4 regions of the Providencia sp. PROV200 genome follow, and region 3 is predicted to be linked to each of the others. Evidence: predicted binding sites of a transcription regulator. Region 3 holds the regulator's gene; each other region holds the start of a gene.
The links. Region 3 encodes LexA, which represses DNA repair genes until DNA is damaged. Its sites were predicted from a motif close to TNCTGTATGTACATACAGNA; they were not measured.

Region 1: the regulator LexA is predicted to act here: its motif matches at 2,554-2,573, upstream of sulA (SOS-induced cell division inhibitor SulA).
Region 2: the regulator LexA is predicted to act here: its motif matches at 3,490-3,509, upstream of M1E86_RS11310 (DinI-like family protein).
Region 4: the regulator LexA is predicted to act here: its motif matches at 3,151-3,170, upstream of dinB (DNA polymerase IV).

Annotation. Positions count from the first base shown of each region.
Region 1 is NZ_CP096307.1:1,434,948-1,439,757, forward strand. Features, by position in the region: gene matP (macrodomain Ter protein MatP) at 1-405, shown strand, start outside; gene ompA (porin OmpA) at 589-1,659, opposite strand; gene sulA (SOS-induced cell division inhibitor SulA) at 2,015-2,536, opposite strand; gene M1E86_RS06350 (TfoX/Sxy family DNA transformation protein) at 2,768-3,382, shown strand; gene yccS (YccS family putative transporter) at 3,485-4,810, opposite strand, start outside.
Region 2 is NZ_CP096307.1:2,460,376-2,465,185, reverse strand. Features, by position in the region: gene M1E86_RS11330 (cysteine hydrolase family protein) at 1-558, opposite strand, end outside; gene M1E86_RS11325 (sensor histidine kinase) at 655-2,016, opposite strand; gene M1E86_RS11320 (response regulator) at 2,006-2,680, opposite strand; gene M1E86_RS11315 (hypothetical protein) at 2,852-3,094, shown strand; gene M1E86_RS11310 (DinI-like family protein) at 3,213-3,473, opposite strand; gene M1E86_RS11305 (GNAT family N-acetyltransferase) at 3,695-4,228, shown strand; gene M1E86_RS11300 (RES family NAD+ phosphorylase) at 4,633-4,810, opposite strand, start outside.
Region 3 is NZ_CP096307.1:469,698-474,507, reverse strand. Features, by position in the region: gene M1E86_RS02095 (fimbria/pilus outer membrane usher protein) at 1-744, opposite strand, end outside; gene M1E86_RS02090 (fimbrial protein) at 842-1,435, opposite strand; gene zur (zinc uptake transcriptional repressor Zur) at 2,387-2,902, shown strand; gene lexA (transcriptional repressor LexA) at 3,060-3,677, opposite strand; gene M1E86_RS02075 (diacylglycerol kinase) at 3,813-4,187, opposite strand; gene plsB (glycerol-3-phosphate 1-O-acyltransferase PlsB) at 4,314-4,810, shown strand, end outside.
Region 4 is NZ_CP096307.1:1,039,231-1,044,040, forward strand. Features, by position in the region: gene nqrF (NADH:ubiquinone reductase (Na(+)-transporting) subunit F) at 1-298, shown strand, start outside; gene M1E86_RS04550 (FAD:protein FMN transferase) at 539-1,570, shown strand; gene nqrM ((Na+)-NQR maturation NqrM) at 1,589-1,816, shown strand; gene M1E86_RS04560 (glycerophosphodiester phosphodiesterase family protein) at 2,014-2,910, opposite strand; gene dinB (DNA polymerase IV) at 3,193-4,248, shown strand; gene pepD (beta-Ala-His dipeptidase) at 4,296-4,810, opposite strand, start outside.

The DNA of each region.
Region 1 (4,810 bases), 970 kb from region 3:
GCAAGGGGTGGCGAAGCAATTACCCGCTATATAGAAAGAAGTGCAGAAAAAGAAGCGATAGACTTGCTGCTAAAAATGGAAAATAGACCGGTTGATGTACTAAAGTGGATCACTCAGCATATGAACCCAGAGCTTGATAACCGAATGAAACAGAGTATTCGGGCGAGGCGTAAGCGTCATTTTAATGCAGAACACCCACATACACGTAAGAAATCAATAGATTTAAACTTTTCGGTGTGGCAGCGTTTGTCTAACCTTGCCGTGAAGCGTAATAAAACGTTGTCTGAAACTATTATTCAGTTAATTGAAGACGCAGAACATAAAGATAAATATGAAAGCCAGATGAGCTCATTAAAACAAGATTTGCAAGCGATCCTTGGGATACCAAAGGAAACGGATAACTAAAGAAGATCAGTGATGATCATCACTGTAGCAAGTATCTAAGCAAGATACCGTTATTATAGAATTAAATCTTTTGAAGTGTATTTTTAAGCTGTACTGGTTTTTTGTGATTTTTGATGATAAAAAAACCCCAATATTAATTGGGGTTTTTTATGTTTAGTTCGAAATTCAAACTAGGGCTAAGAATTAAGCACCTGGTTGAGTTACAACTTCAGTTGTACCTTGGATTTCGATTTCAACACGACGGTCTGGCGCTAAACACTCGATCAGAGCAGCACGGCCTTTAACATCGTCACATTTGTTACCAGTTACTGGATCTTCTTTACCACGGCCTTCTGCAGAGATTGCGCTAGCTGGAACGCCTTTAGCAACTAAGTAGTCAACTACAGACTGAGCACGTTTTTGTGACAGTGGTAAGTTGTAGTTTTGTGAACCGATACGGTCAGTGAAACCAACTACCAGTACGCGACCTTGAGTTGGGTCGATGCTGCTAAGTTCGTTGTACAGCTCATTCAGAGCTTCTTGACCTTCTGGTTTCAGGCTTGCTTTGTTGAAGTTAAACAGAACATCTGAACGCAGAGTAAAGCGTTTGTTTTCAACAACTGGAGCTGGAGCAACAACTGGAGCTGGCGCAACAACTGGAGCATCAGCTTGACCGAAACGGTAAGCAACACCAACGCTCAGCATGCCGTTGTCTGGACGAGTACCGATGTTGTCTTTATCACCTAAGTTGCTAACCCATTGGTAGTCTAAACGAGTAGCCCACTCTGGAGTGATTGCGTACTCAAGACCCAGTGCGTATACAGGTGCAACGCCAGTGTCAGTTTCTTTGAAACGACCTTGAGTTTGGTTAGCTTTAGCTTCTGTACGGTAAACCATACCACCTAAACGAGTGTAAACGTCTAAGTCATCCATGATTGGATAGCTTAATTTAGTAGTTAATGAAACACCCATAGATTTCAGGTCACCGCTGTTACCAGCGCCTTTGTATTTCATTTTACCGAACCAATCGTAACCAAGCTCGAAGCCCATGTATTGGTTATATTGGTAACCAGCGAATGCACCAGCACCGAGAGTATCACGGTCAGTAGTGTTACCTACGTGAAGATTAGTTTCAGGTGAAGTGAATTTAGTGTCTTCATAGTGAGACCAACCTAATTTAGCACCGGTATACCAAGTGTTATCTTTTGGAGCTGCTTGTGCAACGGTTGCAAAAGCTGCTACTGCCACTGCTACTGCGATAGCTGTTTTTTTCATTTTTACGCCTCGTTATCATCCAATATTGGCTTGGCTTCGCTGAGCCTTATTATATGCCATTGGTTTAATTTACTTGCTAGGTTTCGCAGACATTATCTACAAAAAAATAAGAAAAGTAAAAAAATAATGCCATAAGCCGAACAAGCTAAAGTCTACAACGAACTTAAAAAGATACAAGTAGAGTGAGCAAAAATCGTTAAAAAAAGTGTTTTTTTAGTGTATAAATCAGAGAGATATGTATATTTTTAACAATGATTATATTTAATCTATCTGATTGATCTACAATACTTTTAATTTAACTTTAGAGACAAATATGCCTAAAGGTTAAATTTAGTAAGAAAATTCTTAATCTTAGCTAGTGGTAATGATTTGAATGAATTTTTAAGTGGTTTGGCTGTCTTGCTTGTGTACTAACCATATTATACGTTTTCTGTGGACGCATAATTAAGCCAATAGAACAGCCTTCTTGAGCAGCATATTGCAAACGAATAAAATCTTGCTCGCTTATTTCCGGTAGCCACCCTAGAACCACGCTATAATTCCCACTTCTTAAGGCTTTTTCCATGGCATCAATCGTGGTGATATCTTCCATATGATTTAATTGCATAACTTTATTAGTGGGTATACCTGATTGTTCTAACCAGTGTTTACTGAGTTTTTTATTAGGGCTTAACCAGAGTAACCAGCGTGATTGGACCCCAAACTGGCGAAGCATGGGTAATAAAATGTAATCCATAATAGGGTGTTTTTCATCGTAAACAAGTTCGCTCACCATACCTTGTTGCATAGAGCTGTTAGTAAGCCCTATCGCAGGGATTGATTGTGCGTAATTATTAAGAGAATGTTCTGTTGAGTTGTTCCAAGAATAGATGCTCATAATTTACCTCGTTACAATGCTGTATGAACATACAGTAACTGTATATCCATCCAATATCAAGACTATTTTTTCAAAGCGCTTCGCAACTTTGTTGTTTTTATCTGCATTCTTCTTGGCATTTTTTATGGATGCTCTCAAAATTGGTTATGCGTAATTATCTGTAAAAAAAGAAATTATAAAATTAATTTTCTCAAGGATGAAAATTAAGCATATCTAAAAAGGAGTTTAGTAATGTTGTCAAAAGATGAAAAATTTTTTTATTTGTCCCGTTTGTTAAGTCAATTTGGCGAATTAAAGCGCAAAAACCATTTTGGTGGGTTTTGTCTATTAGTCGATGATGCAATTGTGGGGTTAGTGCTTGATGGCGGCTTTTATTTGCGTGGCTGTTTAGTTGCGAGAAGCCATTTTGAATCCTTAGGGTTTAACCGGCTAGTTTATAGTAAAAAGGGTATTCCACTGGAAATGCGTTATTATCAACTTTCGGAACAAGTTTGGCATGACGAGGCTTTGTTTCTCCAATATATTGAGTTGGCGTACCGTTCAGCCATTGAAGAATTTAAACAAAAACAATCAATAACTATGCGAATAAAAGATTTACCTAATATGAATATGTCAGTTGAGCGCGCACTAGGGAAAATCGGTGTATCTCACGTTGATGATTTGCGTATGATGGGCGCAAAGGCTTGTTTTATGAAGCTAAAAAAGCATGGTAGGAATAACCCTAGTATTAAGTTACTCATAGGCTTAGCGGCTGCAATAGAAGGGTGTCATAGTGCGGTTTTACCAAAGGATATCAAGCAAGAGCTAATTACTTGGTATAATAGTTTTGAATTGACGTCAGCTTAAACTCGCGCAAAACCACGGTTATTATTAATATAGTTAATACTATAATATGCAATATAAGAATGAGCGGGTATTTAGAATTATAATACCCGCTCATCGGTATAATTATGATGCACTAATAGTTCGCATAATTTGTTTTATTTCAGGGACCAGCTCGAGCAATAATTTAGTTTGTTCCATGATTAGTAAAGTTTTTTCGTCATCACTGGTTGAAATGTTATCTATCCGCTGTAATAGACTGTGACGAAGTTTATCTGATTTTTCATCAATGACGAGCGGGTCAATGGTGGTGATTTGTAGCGATGATTCAACATAGCAAATAGCATCGTTGAGTAGTGAAAGGTTATCTTCATTTTGCATTTTTTCACGATGCGCGCCTAATGCAGATATATAGCTGAGTAAAGTGTGGTTTAAGCAGAGAAGGCGAAAAGCCTGTTCTTGAGTGATTCGATAAGACTTAGGATCCGATGCCATATTGGACACAATAGAAGCGAATTCAGCATCGTTATTATGTGCCTCTCTACGTGCAATTCGATACTCAAGGCGGTTGTCTTTACCTTGGTAATATTGTTGTAAAATAGCATCTAAATAACGGCAATTGCTATCCATAGTTTTTTGAATGACTTGGGGGAGTTGGCGGAATTTCCAGTCAGGCCAAATAAAGCTGACGGCAAGTAATGCAATAAAACAACCAATTAATGTGTCAATGATCCGTGGCAGTGCAACGTCAAACCCTTCTCCGAGTAGGTTAAAACAAAACAAGACGAGTAGTGTGATAAATAAGGTTGCTTGGGCATATTGGCTACTGCGAAACATAAAAAACAGTAAACCAGAAATAACAATTAGCGTGAGCTGGCCTTCCATTGAAGGGATTAAATTCAGCAAAGGTAAGCCAATGAGAATACCAACAATAGTGCCTATTATACGTAGAGCCAAACGGCGTTTAGTGGCGCTGTAGTTAGGTTGGCATACAAATAAGCTAGTGAGTAATATCCAATATCCTCTTTCCATATCAAATAGTTGGATAATGACATAGCCAGTACAAAGGAGAATTGACATTCTGACCGCATGGCGAAATAAAGAAGATTTCGGGGTTAAATGGTGTTTAACGCGTGAAATAATATCACGAATACCTGATAACGATTCGTCAGATAACTGTTCTATTTGTTTATTATTTTGCTGCCATGCACTTTGCTCAAGGCTCAGGCCTTTAAGTTGAACATCAATTCCTTTTAAGTTTTTAAGTAAGTTGTACAGCGCTTTAATTTCATGAAGCTCAGGCGATTGCTGCTTTAGAAGTTGTAGCGATTTTTCAATGTAAGCGAAAGTGCGCTCAAAACGAGGGTTATGTTGGTATTGTTTACGCCATAAAACAGATTGAGCAACTTGCTGGCAGGCTCTCGCTTGCATAGTTAATAGGCGTTGGAAACG
Region 2 (4,810 bases), 2.0 Mb from region 3:
TTCTTTAACTGAAGAAACCGTTACCATACCTTCCAGTGCCAGAAGACTTTGCTCGTGGAGTTCTGGCGTTGGGGCTGCACATAAATCTTCAAGTACGGTGACATAATATCCTAAATCGTGGGCTTGTCGTGCAGTACTTTGAATGGCCTTTACGGTACTGACTCCACCAATAAATAACTCGGTGATCCCATTATCAGTAAGCCATTTATTGAAATGATTTCCTGCAAACGCAGAAACCCCTTTTTTAATCATTACAGGATCACGAAAAGCTACCTCAAGGTCATGAGCCCAATTGCAGCCATTACCGCTCAATTTCAAGGCACCAAGGCTTTTGGCTTGCTGGAACATCGGAGAACCGGCAGGAACATCGTGGTAATTGTCTGAAAACCCAACCTTTACCCAAATAACAGGGATATGATGCTTTCTTGCATATTGCGCTGCTTGATTGGCTTTCTCAACGATTTTACGTGAGCAAGTCTGTTGATAACTTGAATTAGATAAGCCATTTTTACCAATTATCTCTTCAATGAGATCAATAATTACTAATGCCTTGGACATTATTGCCTCTTCTAGGTGTAGGTATATTAACGTATGAAAGGCATATTCTAGCTAGAAAAAATAGCGAATGCTGTTAACTCAATAACATAATTCGATTTAGGGTAAGTCAATAATAAAACCGATACCTCGATTGTCTAATCCATCAGTAACTCTTATTACAGCACCGATTTTGCAGGCTAAATTTTGAGCGATAGATAAACCTAAACCGCTTCCGGTTTCCATTGTTCCTGGTACGCGATAAAAACGAGAAAATATAAGTTGACGGCTTTCTTCTGGGATTCCTCGGCCATTATCTTGAACAGAAATAGTCCCACCAAACGGGGTAAGGTCTTTTAAAACGACTTTTATTTTCCCTTTCTCTGGGCAGTATTTAATCGCATTTTCAAACAAATTAGTAAAAATATTACTCAATGCGAGTTTATCGGTGAGGATATAAAAAGAATTTGGGCTTTGTAGTTCAACATCAATATTTTTATTAATGGCGTAAGGTATGTGTGAGGATATTAAATGGCTAATTAATACGGGTAGGTCAATTTGCTCTTTATTTAATAAAAAGTCTTCAGTTTCTAAGCGGGCTAGGTCTATTAATTGATGTGATAAAGAGGCTGCGCGATTTAAAGTTTCTTGCATATCATTAATGATTTCTGCCCTTTCTTTTGGGTTATCAATTTGCATCAACAAGTGTAATTGAGCAATAACAGCCGCTATGGGAGTTCTTAATTCATGTGCAGCATCTGCCATAAAGCGCTTTTCACGTTGATTTGCAGCATCAACACGTGACATAAGGTTATTTATAGCATCAATAATAGGGCGAATTTCTTTATATTGTTCTTTTGTTTCTATCGGAGTTAAATTACCTGGCTGACGGCTAGAAATTAGTTTTGCAGATTGCCTTAAAGGCCGCAGACTAAAATAAGCGGTAATTAATATTGCTAACAACATAATACCCAAAATAAAAGCGAGTGGAATGGCTGTACCTTCAGCTGGGTTACCTAATAAAGATTTACGGTCACTATAAGACTCGGCAATAACAACTTCGAAAGTTTCTTGCTCATTCCATGCAGAAGTAAAATGCCAATCTTTATGTAATGCGGCGAGTTCAGAGACAGATTTAAGCGATGGCACATGTAATTTGTCACTGTTTCGGTAATAGACATTCCCTTGTTTATCTCTAACAACCATAAAAGGCCGATAGTTAATATCATCGCCACTTTCCATCGCTGCAGAATAAAGTTCTTGTAGGTTATTTGCTATTTTATTGAAATATTCCGGTTTATCAGCAACTATATCAAGTGTCTTAGCAAACCCTTGAGTGACGATATTCTGTTGCGCATTTAACTCATCATGAATTGAGGGCCAATAAAAAAATTGTAGCCAGCCAACTAATAGCAGCCAAAGGAAAATAACTGAGCTGATTTGCAGCCCAAATGTATAAATAAAAAATGATTTAACTTTCACTTAGTGGCACTTCTTTTTTTAATAAATAACCAATACCGCGGATAGTAATTATACGGTCTTTACCTATTTTCCGGCGTAGATTATGAATGTGAACCTCTAAAGAGTTACTTTCCACATCATCTAACCCGAATAGGCGCTGCTCTAAATCCGTTTTTCTGACAACATTATCTGCATTTTTTATGAGTTCGTAGAGTAATAGATATTCTTTCCCGGAGAGCAGCAACAATTGCTCATTAAGGGTGACTTGGTGATTAAGAGGATTTAATTGTAGGTTACCTAATTGCCATATTTCAGATGAAAAACCAGCCATACGGCGACTAACCGCTTTTACTCGAGAAATAAGCTCAGGCATAGCAAATGGTTTTGTTAAAAAGTCATCAGCGCCTGAATCTAAACTAGAAACTAAGTTATCCATTTGATTTCTTGCTGTAAGAATGATGATTGGGATCGTTTCTCCCATATTACGCCAAGTAATGAGTTCATCAAGACCATCGCCATCAGGCAATCCCAAATCTAGGAGCATTAAATCAAAATTGCGAGATGCGAGTTGTAATTTTGCATCAGCAAGTAGCCTGACCCAACAAGGACTAAAACCTGCAAGTTCCAGCCCACGACATAGCGCTTTTCCCAATTGAAGATCATCTTCGACTAATAGGATATTCATGTTATCACCTCTACTAGCAAGTATAAGCAGGCAATGAGCGTCAGACAATACGAACAATTCAAGTTTGAGGTGGATTTAAGCATACCTTAAGGTTGGTTTAACTATTTTTTAAGGTACAAAGAAATAGACTGTTTATTATTATCCATCACTCAAACAATAAGAGCATTGATAATGAAACAAGCATTCTATGAGGTGCCATTATTTATAGCAGCAATCGCGCTGGCCTTAACTTTTATTGGAAAAGATATCAATAATAGGCCGGCTGTGAGTTTATCAGCAATAATGTTAAATGAAATTCCTACCTGTGTAGATGCTAATAACTGTATTTCTCAGGTTAGAACAACGGATAAAAAAAATAAAAAGTTGAATCTAGTGAAAGAAATTAAAGCCTTTCTTAGGCATAAAATTGGCTAATTAATTGGGCGTAAAATTTAGATATGAGAAATTTAAAGCGAGTAGTTTTTTACTTGCAAATTTTGGAGACAGAAAAAGGAATGTTACATAATAAGGAAACATTCCTTTAAGTCTTTGGTTAATCCACCGTTGTTTCTTCTGGGACCCAACCATCATCCATCCATATCTCTTCCAGTATTTCTTCAATACGCGTTTTATCCTCCGCTATTTTTGTACCTGAGATATTCACGCGTTGTTGTGAACTAAAGCCAACCCGCGTTACCATGTCCGGGTATTGGTTTTGAAGTTTGCGTAAAATCTCAGTTTCAAGTGCTTGTAAAACAACTGAACTCGGTTTTTGTGGAGCATTCTTATCAAATAAAACTTCGATACGTAACATGATAGCCTCTAATAAGAGCTGTGTTTATATACAGTATTTTTAGAACTATTAGGTAAAAAAGTCAATATAGAGGCACAAATATTTTTATCAGTGAATTAAGTGGGAAAATAATATTTAAATAAAACAGTAGGTTAATATTATGAGTGCTCGATAAGTAATTGTCAGAAAGTTTAAAATAGGTATTCTAAAAAATATATTTTATGAAAGTGAGTAACGATTAAATGTTATATGGTTTAAGAGTTTCAAGTGAAGATAGCCAAACGGTAGCAATGATTAACCAGTTGTATGACACAGCTTTTCCATTATATGAACAAAGAAGCTACCAAGGAAGAGAAGCAATATTAAATCATAGTGATTATTATTTGTTCAGCTTCAAAGAAAATGACATTTTTATTGGTTTTATTGGGTGTTGGAAAATCGAAGATTATTATTACATCGAACATCTTGCTATTTCTCCTGTATTAAGAGGGCAAGGTTATGGGCAAAAGGTATTAAAACAGTTTTGTCATGATGTAGGTAAAGTGATCCTAGAAATTGACCCTATTATTGATGATGTGAGCCAAAAGCGTTGGTCTTTTTATCGACATTGCGGTTTTCAGCAAAACGAATACGCACACGCACATCCAAGTTATTACCCTGGAAATAAGCCACATAAGCTTAGGGTATTAAGTTATCCAGAAGCGATAGCAGAAGAAGTCTATCAGCAATTTAATCACGCCTTACAAACGCTTGTGATGAATAAAGCGCTATTATAGTTCCTTATGTAGATGGTTTTAATCAAGTTTATAGCAATAGATAAGTACCGGGTCATTATTATCTAAATTTTCAATGTAGCCACTAGGAATAAAGCCAGCTTTAATTAAGAAGTGTTGAGTGGCTGTATTCGACTGATTTGTAGAAGTGAAAGTTTTTGGGGTACCCCATTTTACCCACCTAAAATTTAGATACAAAAAAACCAACCGTAACAGGTTGGTTTCTCTATAAAAAGTTGGTCGGCATGATAGGATTTGAACCTACGACCCCCGACACCCCATGAATTCGATTCTAAGTTATATAATGCTATGATTTTAAATATAACATATTTATGTTTTACTGTGTTTTCAAACAGTGCATAATTTACGAAATACGCACTATATGAATCAATAAGTTAGGGTTAGTTTTACCACCCATCATCCAACCTTTTCTTTATGTCATTATTACTATCACGCTCTATTTTTTTTAGTGCCAGTACCGTTTTATTGGTGATATTTGAGTCATCATCACATTCATCTTGAGTAACAAATAGCACAATGCAGGGTTCCCCATCCTTGCTACTTTTATACTGAAAACCATTCATG
Region 3 (4,810 bases):
GTATTGTTCACCAAATGTTAACCTTGAATTTAAGGAACGTATGGCTCGATACGCATATAATTGGTTCCATGACCATGATTGGCCGCCTTTATTTAATTGGCCTTTTTGCGTTTGCCAATCACCTCTAAAACGCCAAGCGCCAATATTTGTTCCCATTGTTCCTGTCGCTGTGATACCTGAATCTGTTCCTTTGTCACCCGTTTCTTTTTTAACCACCCGACCTGTCGCATTGTAGTCGATAAATGCACCTAGAATGCCATCATCCCAACGTGACGGAGGATCCCAATTCGGGTCTTCATATTCCATATAAGCTTGAGGGATGCTAATTTCGACAATATTTTTTGCAAGATCACCTTGAGTCCGCATTTCTGGTACAGACCGAATATCTAAACATTTTCCATCAAGTAACCAAGTTACTTTATTACTCCATTCAGGTTTTAATCCGAGTTGCTCATATAATTCAGGTGTAATACAAGCTAATGATATTTTCTCATCATAATTAGGTGTAAAGAATATAATGGATTGCTCCATGGAGATTTTGACTTTATTTACCGAAATAGCTAAAGAATAATTTCCAGGTGGAATATAATTGGCATGAGAAAACTTACTAAAATCGACATTTTCAGTGCTGTCTGCTTCTAAAAAATCAGTATTAAAATCAACTGCCTCTTCAGAAAATGCAACCATCGGCGTTAATATTAAAAGCATTAATTTTGTAATTAAATTGAGTTTCATGCTTTTCATTCAACTATGCCGCCTATCAGACTAAAAATGAAAAAAGAAGGTAGAAACATATGGCGTCATTAATACGCCACATGTTTTTACTTAACTAAGCTTGAACTTATTGGTAAATAATTTTGAAGTTAGCAACAGTGTTAAAACTACCTGTTGTTGCTTTCGCGTCCGCTGCTTCATTACCTTTAACATACGCAGAGAAGTGCAGTGTCGTTTCTTTACCATCACCCGCATTTAATGCATATCCATCACCAGTACCTGGGAATGCTTTACCAAATTCAACAACTTTGTCAGCACCATTAGTGATTACAATACCGGCATTTTTAACTTTTCCACCTAAGCCAAGTAGATCACCGGTAAAACCTTGGAAACCGGAAATAGTTGGGCCAGTAAAGGTGATTTTGGCGTTTTTATACGTTTCAGTTGAACAGTTCTTCAATACGATATCGAAATCTCTGTTATCTGAACGGTATTGGTTAGATGTCAGTTCATGTAATGCAATTTCACCAAACTCAACTAATTGTTTTAAGTTGTTTGCATCAATTGAACATGGAACATCATTAATAAAACCAGTGAAGCGAACTTCACCTTGTGAACTTTCAACTGTTGGTGGAGTTACTGGATCTTCAGCCACTGCAACACCAGAAATACCAACACCTAAACCTAAAGCCAGAGTTAACGCTAATTTATTCAGTTTCATAAACATTTCCTTTAAATGAGTAGGAAGTAGCTACCTCTTTTCTGATTTTTATTGATAAGGAGTCAATTTTATTTTTTTGATTACTTAACAGTGAAATTTTTCCGTCATCCAACATCATTAATTTCATTCAGATTAGAGGTGAATATATAAATAAGATCCTTTTCATCTATAATTTTTAAAATACCTAAAATTTTTAATTCTTTATTTTCTATTCAATATTAATTATTCCCATAAGGGGTAATTTGCCAAAATTGATATAGAAATAGAAAATGACTTTTTACACATGCCTTCCGATACTTTCTGATATCAATTCTACATATTCGATATTTATTGTCAAAACGAACACATAATTAGAGTTAATGCAGAATAAAATAACATCAAAGCTATAAGGCGAAAAATATAAAATTAAAATAGCATCAAAATATACATTTCAAATATATTACTTAGAAAAACTTATATAAAAACCTCATTCCTCACTTACAAATATCTCAAAATACGTCAAATTACAGATAGTTTTATATCGAAATTTAAATCTATAAATAAATACAAAAACGGAATTTAAAACTAAATGTTACGAAAAAATCACAGCAAGCATCTAAAAAGACAGGAAAAATAGCAACAAAAAGAATATTAAAAATTAAGGTTAAGATAAGTCTTAATTGAAATTACATCAAATTGAAACATAATATTTCAATTAATTGTTCGCAATGCGTTACGCTTTTATCATGTATTTGTTTAATATTTGTTTCTATTTCCCTATTTAATTTTAAATATCCTTTTTTATATTTTTCATTACCCTCATTTGCTTTCTTTATTAATCAAAAAAATACTTAGCAAGGTTAAAATTTTTTGATGGCAATGCTTTCATTTCTTGATTCTCTATAGTTCAAGAAACTGTGATAAACTTGTGAACAGTAAACATTTGCATTTTTCAACGGGTGGGTCAGTAAAATGGAAAAGATGAGTGAAAAAAAAGTTCTTGCGATGGCTGAACATATTTGCCAGTCAAGAGGCGTCAGATTGACACCACAAAGAGAAACGGTATTGCGCCTGATAGCACAGCAACATGGTGCAATCAGCGCTTATGATTTACTCGACCTGCTACGTGAAATTGAACCTCAAGCTAAACCCCCTACGGTTTATCGTGGCCTTGAGTTTTTAATGGAGCAAGGTTTTATCCATAAAATTGAATCAACAAACAGCTATGTCGTCTGCCATCATTTTGATAACCCAAGCCATATTTCTGTTATGTTGATTTGCGACCATTGTGGAAGCGTAACGGAAAGTGACTGTACAACAATAGAAGCTGCCATTATTAATTTAGCCGACGAACACCAATTCCGCTTAAGACATACCGTGGTGGAAAACCATGGCTTGTGTAAGAGTTGTGACGAAGTGAATAGCTGCCAAGATCACGAGCATTGTCATCATAACCACGAACAACCTATAACAGCAAAAAAGAAATAAATTGCTGTATTGCTAAAGAGTTTGATGAATACAGAGAGAAGAGAAAAAATATAAGACAGGAAATAAAACAGGCAGACCTCAAAATAAAGTAATGAAATCTGCCTGCCGTAGTCATTCCTGAGTGTAACCTACCATGACGCTTGGCTACTCACGGAAATTAATACCAATCACTGTTACGGATAACCCCAACAGCTAAACCTTCAATAGTGAAGTTTTGCTGGCGTAAATCAACAACAATAGGTTCGAATTCTGGGTTTTCTGCTATTAACTCAACGCGGTTACCCTGTTGCTTAAAACGTTTAACCGTAACTTCATCTTCGATACGAGCGACAACCACTTGCCCGTTGTGTACATTTTGCGTTTTATGCACAGCTAATAAATCGCCATCCATAATACCAATATCTTTCATGGACATCCCGTTCACACGCAATAAAAAATCTGCATGTGGTTTAAACAGCTCAGGGTCAACTTGATAGTGGCTCTCAATATGTTCCTGCGCTAATAATGGTTCGCCAGCGGCAACACGCCCAATCAGAGGTAACCCCTGATCTTCGGTTTCTTCTTCAAGAAGCAGACGAATACCTCGGGATGCGCCTGAAACAATTTCAATAACCCCTTTGCGTGCTAAGGCCTTTAAATGTTCTTCTGCCGCATTAGGCGAACGAAAACCAAGGCTTGCTGCTATCTCAGCACGTGTAGGTGGCATACCTGTCTGCGAAATGTGATCTCGCACCAGATCGTAAACCTGCTGTTGTCGAGCCGTCAGTGCTTTCATTCCGTTCCCCTGTTTGTTTATACAGTCAAGCTGTGAGTATATACAGGTAAATGAAGATTTGGAACAGTTAAATCGCTCAATTTAAGCATTTGTTATCGATTTACTCTCTTTTTCCCGATGAAGTAACCAAACACCTTAACCAGTGAAATAGCGTTGCCATAATACCAGCGCCCAAATGAACAAAGCTAAACCGATACTCACAAATACCGCAGCAGAACCAATATCTTTAGCTCTCCCTGAAAGCTCATGATATTCACTACCAATACGATCAACCACAGCCTCTACCGCGCTATTCAATAATTCGACTATTGCCACCAGCACAACTGAGCTTACTAACAGGATTCTATCTATGTAACTGATATCTAAATAAAATGCGATAAAAATTGCGATAATTGCCGCAACGGATTCCTGCCTAAATGCGGCCTCATTAACCCAAGCTGCCTTCAAACCTTTAAGGGAATACCCCGCAGCTTTAATCACTCGCGTGAAGCCCTTAACTTGACTCGCCATATTTATTCCTTAAAAAATACAAACAATAATCGATTTTTACGGTCAAAGTGAATTGTCAGTAACAGATCTAACCAGGTATTTCTGGTATGATTGCGCAGCATTGTTAACAAGAGGCTATAATCATTTATGTCACTATGGCGTAAAATATATTACAACACGTTGAATTTGCCACTTAAATTATTGGTAAAAAGTAAACTAATTCCTTCGGATCCCGTCACTGAGTTGCAGCTTGATGTCAACAGGCCAACTCTGTACGTATTACCTTATCATTCGAAGTCTGACCTCCTCACGCTACGGCATCAATGCTTAGCTATCGGTCTGCCAGACCCGCTAGTCGACAATGATATCAATGGAACGAAGCTTCCGGCTTACGTTTTTATCGATGATGGTCCACGTGTTTTTCGCTATTATTCACCGAATCCACGTAAAGATTCAGTAAAAACATTCCATGCTTATTTAGATTTGCACAAAAACAATCCAAATCTAGATATTCAAATGCTACCTGCATCCGTGATGTTTGGGCGTTCACCTGGGCGTGAAGGCCATACTCCAGCACCGCCACTGAAGCTGTTAAACGGTATCCAAAAATTCTTTGCCGTTTTATGGTTAGGGCGTGACAGCTT
Region 4 (4,810 bases), 570 kb from region 3:
TGCACGTTCAGTCCGTGAAATGTTCTACACAGAAGATTTTGACCAACTGGCTGCAGAACATGAAAACTTTACATGGCATGTCGCGCTTTCAGACCCTATGCCTGAAGATAATTGGGATGGTTATACAGGTTTCATCCATAATGTTTTATATGAAAACTACTTAAAAGACCATCCAGCGCCAGAAGATTGTGAGTTCTATATGTGTGGGCCTCCAATGATGAATGCTGCTGTGATTAAAATGTTGAAAGACCTCGGTGTTGAAGATGAAAATATCTTATTGGATGACTTCGGTGGTTAAGCAACTCAGCTGATTTTATTAGACTTATCAAAGTCAGTAGGCAGTAATACTTTAAAGAGGGGAAATATTTTCCCTCTTTGTGATTTTAGTAAATCGATTAAGTGCTAATTTGTTAGCATTTAATCGATATATTTATAATTATTTTGACTGGAACATTCTCTGCATGGGTGACGATGTAAAGTGTGTTAATAGTCTGGGCGACCTTAACAAAATGCGCTCATGATTGACGCGGAGAAAATTATGCTAAGTAAAAGAATCTATACCCCAATACTGCTATTTGTTGCGGCTCTGTTTCTTACTGCCTGTGGTGGACCTGAACAACAGAACCTTCAGGGACAAACGATGGGCACGTACTATTCGGTTAAATATGTTACAGACTCTTCGGAGCCAAAGCCTGAAGCTATTCAAGCTGAAATAGATAAACGGTTAGAAGAAGTTAACGACCAAATGTCAACATACCGCCCAGATTCAGAATTAAGTCGTTTTAACCAATTTAAAGAAGTGAATACACCATTCCCTGTTTCTGCTGCAACGGCAACAGTGGTTAAAAAAGCGATTGAAATTAATAAGCTGACAAGTGGTTCATTAGATGTAACGGTTGGACCTTTAGTTAATTTATGGGGTTTTGGCCCTGAAGGAAGAGTGACTAAAGCACCTTCAGATGAAGAGTTGGCTAAACGTAGAGCCTGGACAGGTATCGAAAAACTCTCCGTTCAAGATAATAACCTAATTAAAACAATCCCTGAGCTGTACGTCGACCTTTCCTCAATTGCTAAAGGTTATGGTGTTGACGTTGTTGCTGAATATTTAGAATCATTAGATATCAATAATTATATGGTTGATATTGGTGGTGAAGTACGTACAAAAGGAACAAATGGTAAAGAAGTACCATGGCGTATTGCAATAGAAAAACCTGTAGCGGATGGGGTAAGCCAAACAGCACAGGAGGTCATTGAACCCGGTGACCGTTCTATTGCCACATCAGGGGACTATCGCAATTATTTCGAACAAGATGGTGTTCGTTTTTCTCATACCATTGACCCGAAAACAGGAAAACCAATCACCCATAATTTAGTTTCTATTACGGTGATTGCAGAAAATTGCATGAGTGCTGATGGCTTATCTACAGGGCTAAATGTTTTGGGGCCTGAAGCTGGCTTTGCTTTAGCTGAAAAAATGAATATTCCTGTTTTCATGATTGTTAAGACAGATAAAGGTTTTGAAGAGCGTTATACTAAGGCATTCGAACCGTTTTTAACCAAAAAACAGTAGTTGTGGGAGGACAAAAAAATGCTTAATATTTTCATTGCAGCCTTTGCACTGTTTTTGTTGGCCTTTTTAGGCATGTCACTTGGGTACATTATTAAGCGTAAGAGTATTCAAGGTAGCTGCGGTGGGTTAAGCAGTATTGGTGTTGAAAAAGTGTGTGATTGTCCCGAACCTTGTGATGCACGTAAGAAACGCATGGCACGCGAAGAAGCACGTAAAAAACTGCTCAATAAAAACCGTATTATATAATTCAACTCTTCATTTATAGACCTTAGCTAACAGTATTGTTGGCTAAGGTCGCTATGAAAGACCATTATACAATTTAATCTTACAGACATGCTTTAATATAACTTGTTATTATGTAATAAAATAAAATGATTATTTTAAATAATGTAAGTTAAAACTAAGCTATTATTGAAATAACTTAGTTTTTATATTGAAGTATATTATTTTCTAAATGCTTTAGGTGAATCAACCATTACAGCATCAGCACCAATTTCTTTTGCGAGTTGGTAGTCACTTTCATTATTAACACCAAAAACAATGATATAAGCCTTGCCATTTTTTCTAAAACAATCAATAGCTTCTTTGTCCCATGAAATAACCGCAGGTGAACGAGCTTCACCTAGAGTGTATTTCTCAACAACTTCAATTTTTCGATGTAATTCAAAACCGAACCAACGGGTTTCAGATTCATGATTTTTCATAGGACATTGATGGCTTATCACACTATTTGCCAGTATAGTGCGAGTTTCATCTCGGCTTTCGAATAACTGTAATTTAGGCTCAAGAGTTTTTAGTGCATTTAAAAATGCGCCATTAGTTGAATAAAAACGTACTCGATTAACACTATGTGTGTCTTTCAATAGATTAAGAATAGCTTTTGCTTGAATATTAGGGTCTGCATCAGGTGATTTCAGGTCAACATAGAAAGTTGTATTCGGATATTCTTGCAAAATAGTTTTTAACGTACTAATCGTGGTTTTCTGCAAAGGAAATTGTTGATTATGTTTTTGGCTAAATTGGTAAGCTGCATTGACTTGGTTTAGTTGCTCAGCTGTGTAAGTGGATACCTTACCTTTTTTATCGGTTAGTTCATCCAGTTTACTTGGACGATATAAAACTAATTGATTGTCTTTACTTAATTGTACGGTTATCCAAATCGCATCTGACTTATTTTTAATCGCTAAATCAATAGCGTAAAGCGTATTTTCAGGAGCATCCGCAGTTCCTGCTCGGTGCGCAACAATTTTAGGGGATAGTGCAAAAGCGGTCTGGCTAGCAAACAGTATTATGAGAGTTGCCATAAACTTAACATATTTTGATGTTGATATAATTGCCATAGATATAATCCATAGATAGTTTTCAAGGTATTGTCGTTGATAAAACAACTCTTTTTATTACTTTCTTGTTTAAAAGTAAGTATTAATGCTTGTTTTTAAGACAAACTTTAAATAAAGCATTTAATTAGGTAGCTTGGCAGATAATTATTGCAATATGATGAATTGCCTAATTATCATTAAGTTATCTCCCTGCTCATCAATTTTATGGTGACGTAGCAATAATTGCATAGCCAATAAATATACTGTATATTTAATCAGGTGTTTGATTGGCAGAGCTAACCCGTGCGTAAAATTATTCATATTGATATGGACTGCTTTTATGCAGCGATAGAAATGCGGGACGATCCCAGCCTTCGCAATGTGCCTATTGCGGTGGGGGGAAGTGCAGATCGTCGAGGTGTGATTAGCACTGCAAATTATGAAGCTCGTCGCTACGGTGTTCACAGTGCGATGTCCACAGCAATTGCACTTAGGCTTTGCCCGCACTTGAAAGTTGTTCCTGGGCATATGGCACTTTATAAAGAAACCTCTTTGCATATTCAAAAGATATTTGCACGCTATACAGACCTCATAGAACCTCTTTCTCTTGATGAAGCTTATTTGGATGTCACGGATTGCACACAATTGCACGGCTCTGCAACGTTAATCGCAGAGGCTATTCGTCAGCAAATTTTCGATGAACTGCAATTAACGGCTTCAGCAGGGATAGCGCCAATAAAATTTTTGGCAAAGATTGCTTCAGATATGAATAAACCTAATGGTCAATTCGTAATCACTCCGCAAAATATCGAACAATTCGTTCTTAACTTGCCTCTAAAAAAGATCCCTGGTGTGGGTAAGGTAACAGCCCAAAAATTAGCGGATATGGGGTTGATGACTTGTGCTGATGTTCAAAAATATGATGTTGTTGCATTGATTAAAAGTATGGGTAAATTTGGGCAGGTACTATGGGAGCGTTGCCATGGTATCGATGAGCGAGCTATTAACCCTGATAGGCTAAGAAAATCAGTGGGGGTTGAACGCACGCTTGCAGTGGATATTGACCAATGGACCGATTGTTTACAGTTACTTGATAAATTATATGACGAATTACAACGGCGTTTGGCGAAGGTAAAACCTGACCTACGAATTGCTCGCCAAGGTGTGAAATTTAAATTTGCAGACTTCCAGCAAACCACACAAGAACACGTATATCCAGTTCTTAATAAACAAGATTTGGTGCAAATAGCGAAACAAGTTTGGGATAATCGTCGCTTAGGGCGTGGTGTTCGGCTAGTTGGTTTACATGTCATGCTGCAAAGCCCGCAGCTTGAACGACAATTGTTACTCGAATTATAAAAACACCCATCTGGTGATGGGTGTTTGGCTTTTAGGTCATCAACAGTTTATTCTTTGACAGGAATAGCTTTTAAAACCGCTGTTAATAATTTCCAATACTCACCAACGCTTGCAATATGCACACGTTCATCAGGGGAGTGTGCACCGCGAATCGTTGGCCCAATTGAAACCATATCCATGTCTGGGTAAGGTTTTTTGAATAGACCACATTCAAGGCCTGCGTGGATCACCATCACATTAGGGATTTTACCAAACAGCTTGTTATAGGTCTCGCTGACTAAATGCATGACTGGTGAGTCTGCATCCGGCTGCCAACCAGGGTAACTGCCTTCTGCTCGGTATTGGGCTTGTGCTAGTTTACTGATAGATGTCAGCATGTTAACAACGTAGTTTTTACCGCTATCAATGAGTGAGCGAACAAGGAAGATAATTTCTGCTTTATCTTCAGTAAGGCGTACAACACCTTCGTTAAGTGACGTTTCAACGACGCCGATAGCAACATCACTCATGCGAATTACACCGTTTGGCGCCGCATTTAAGAAGAAAACAAAACGTTTTTGGC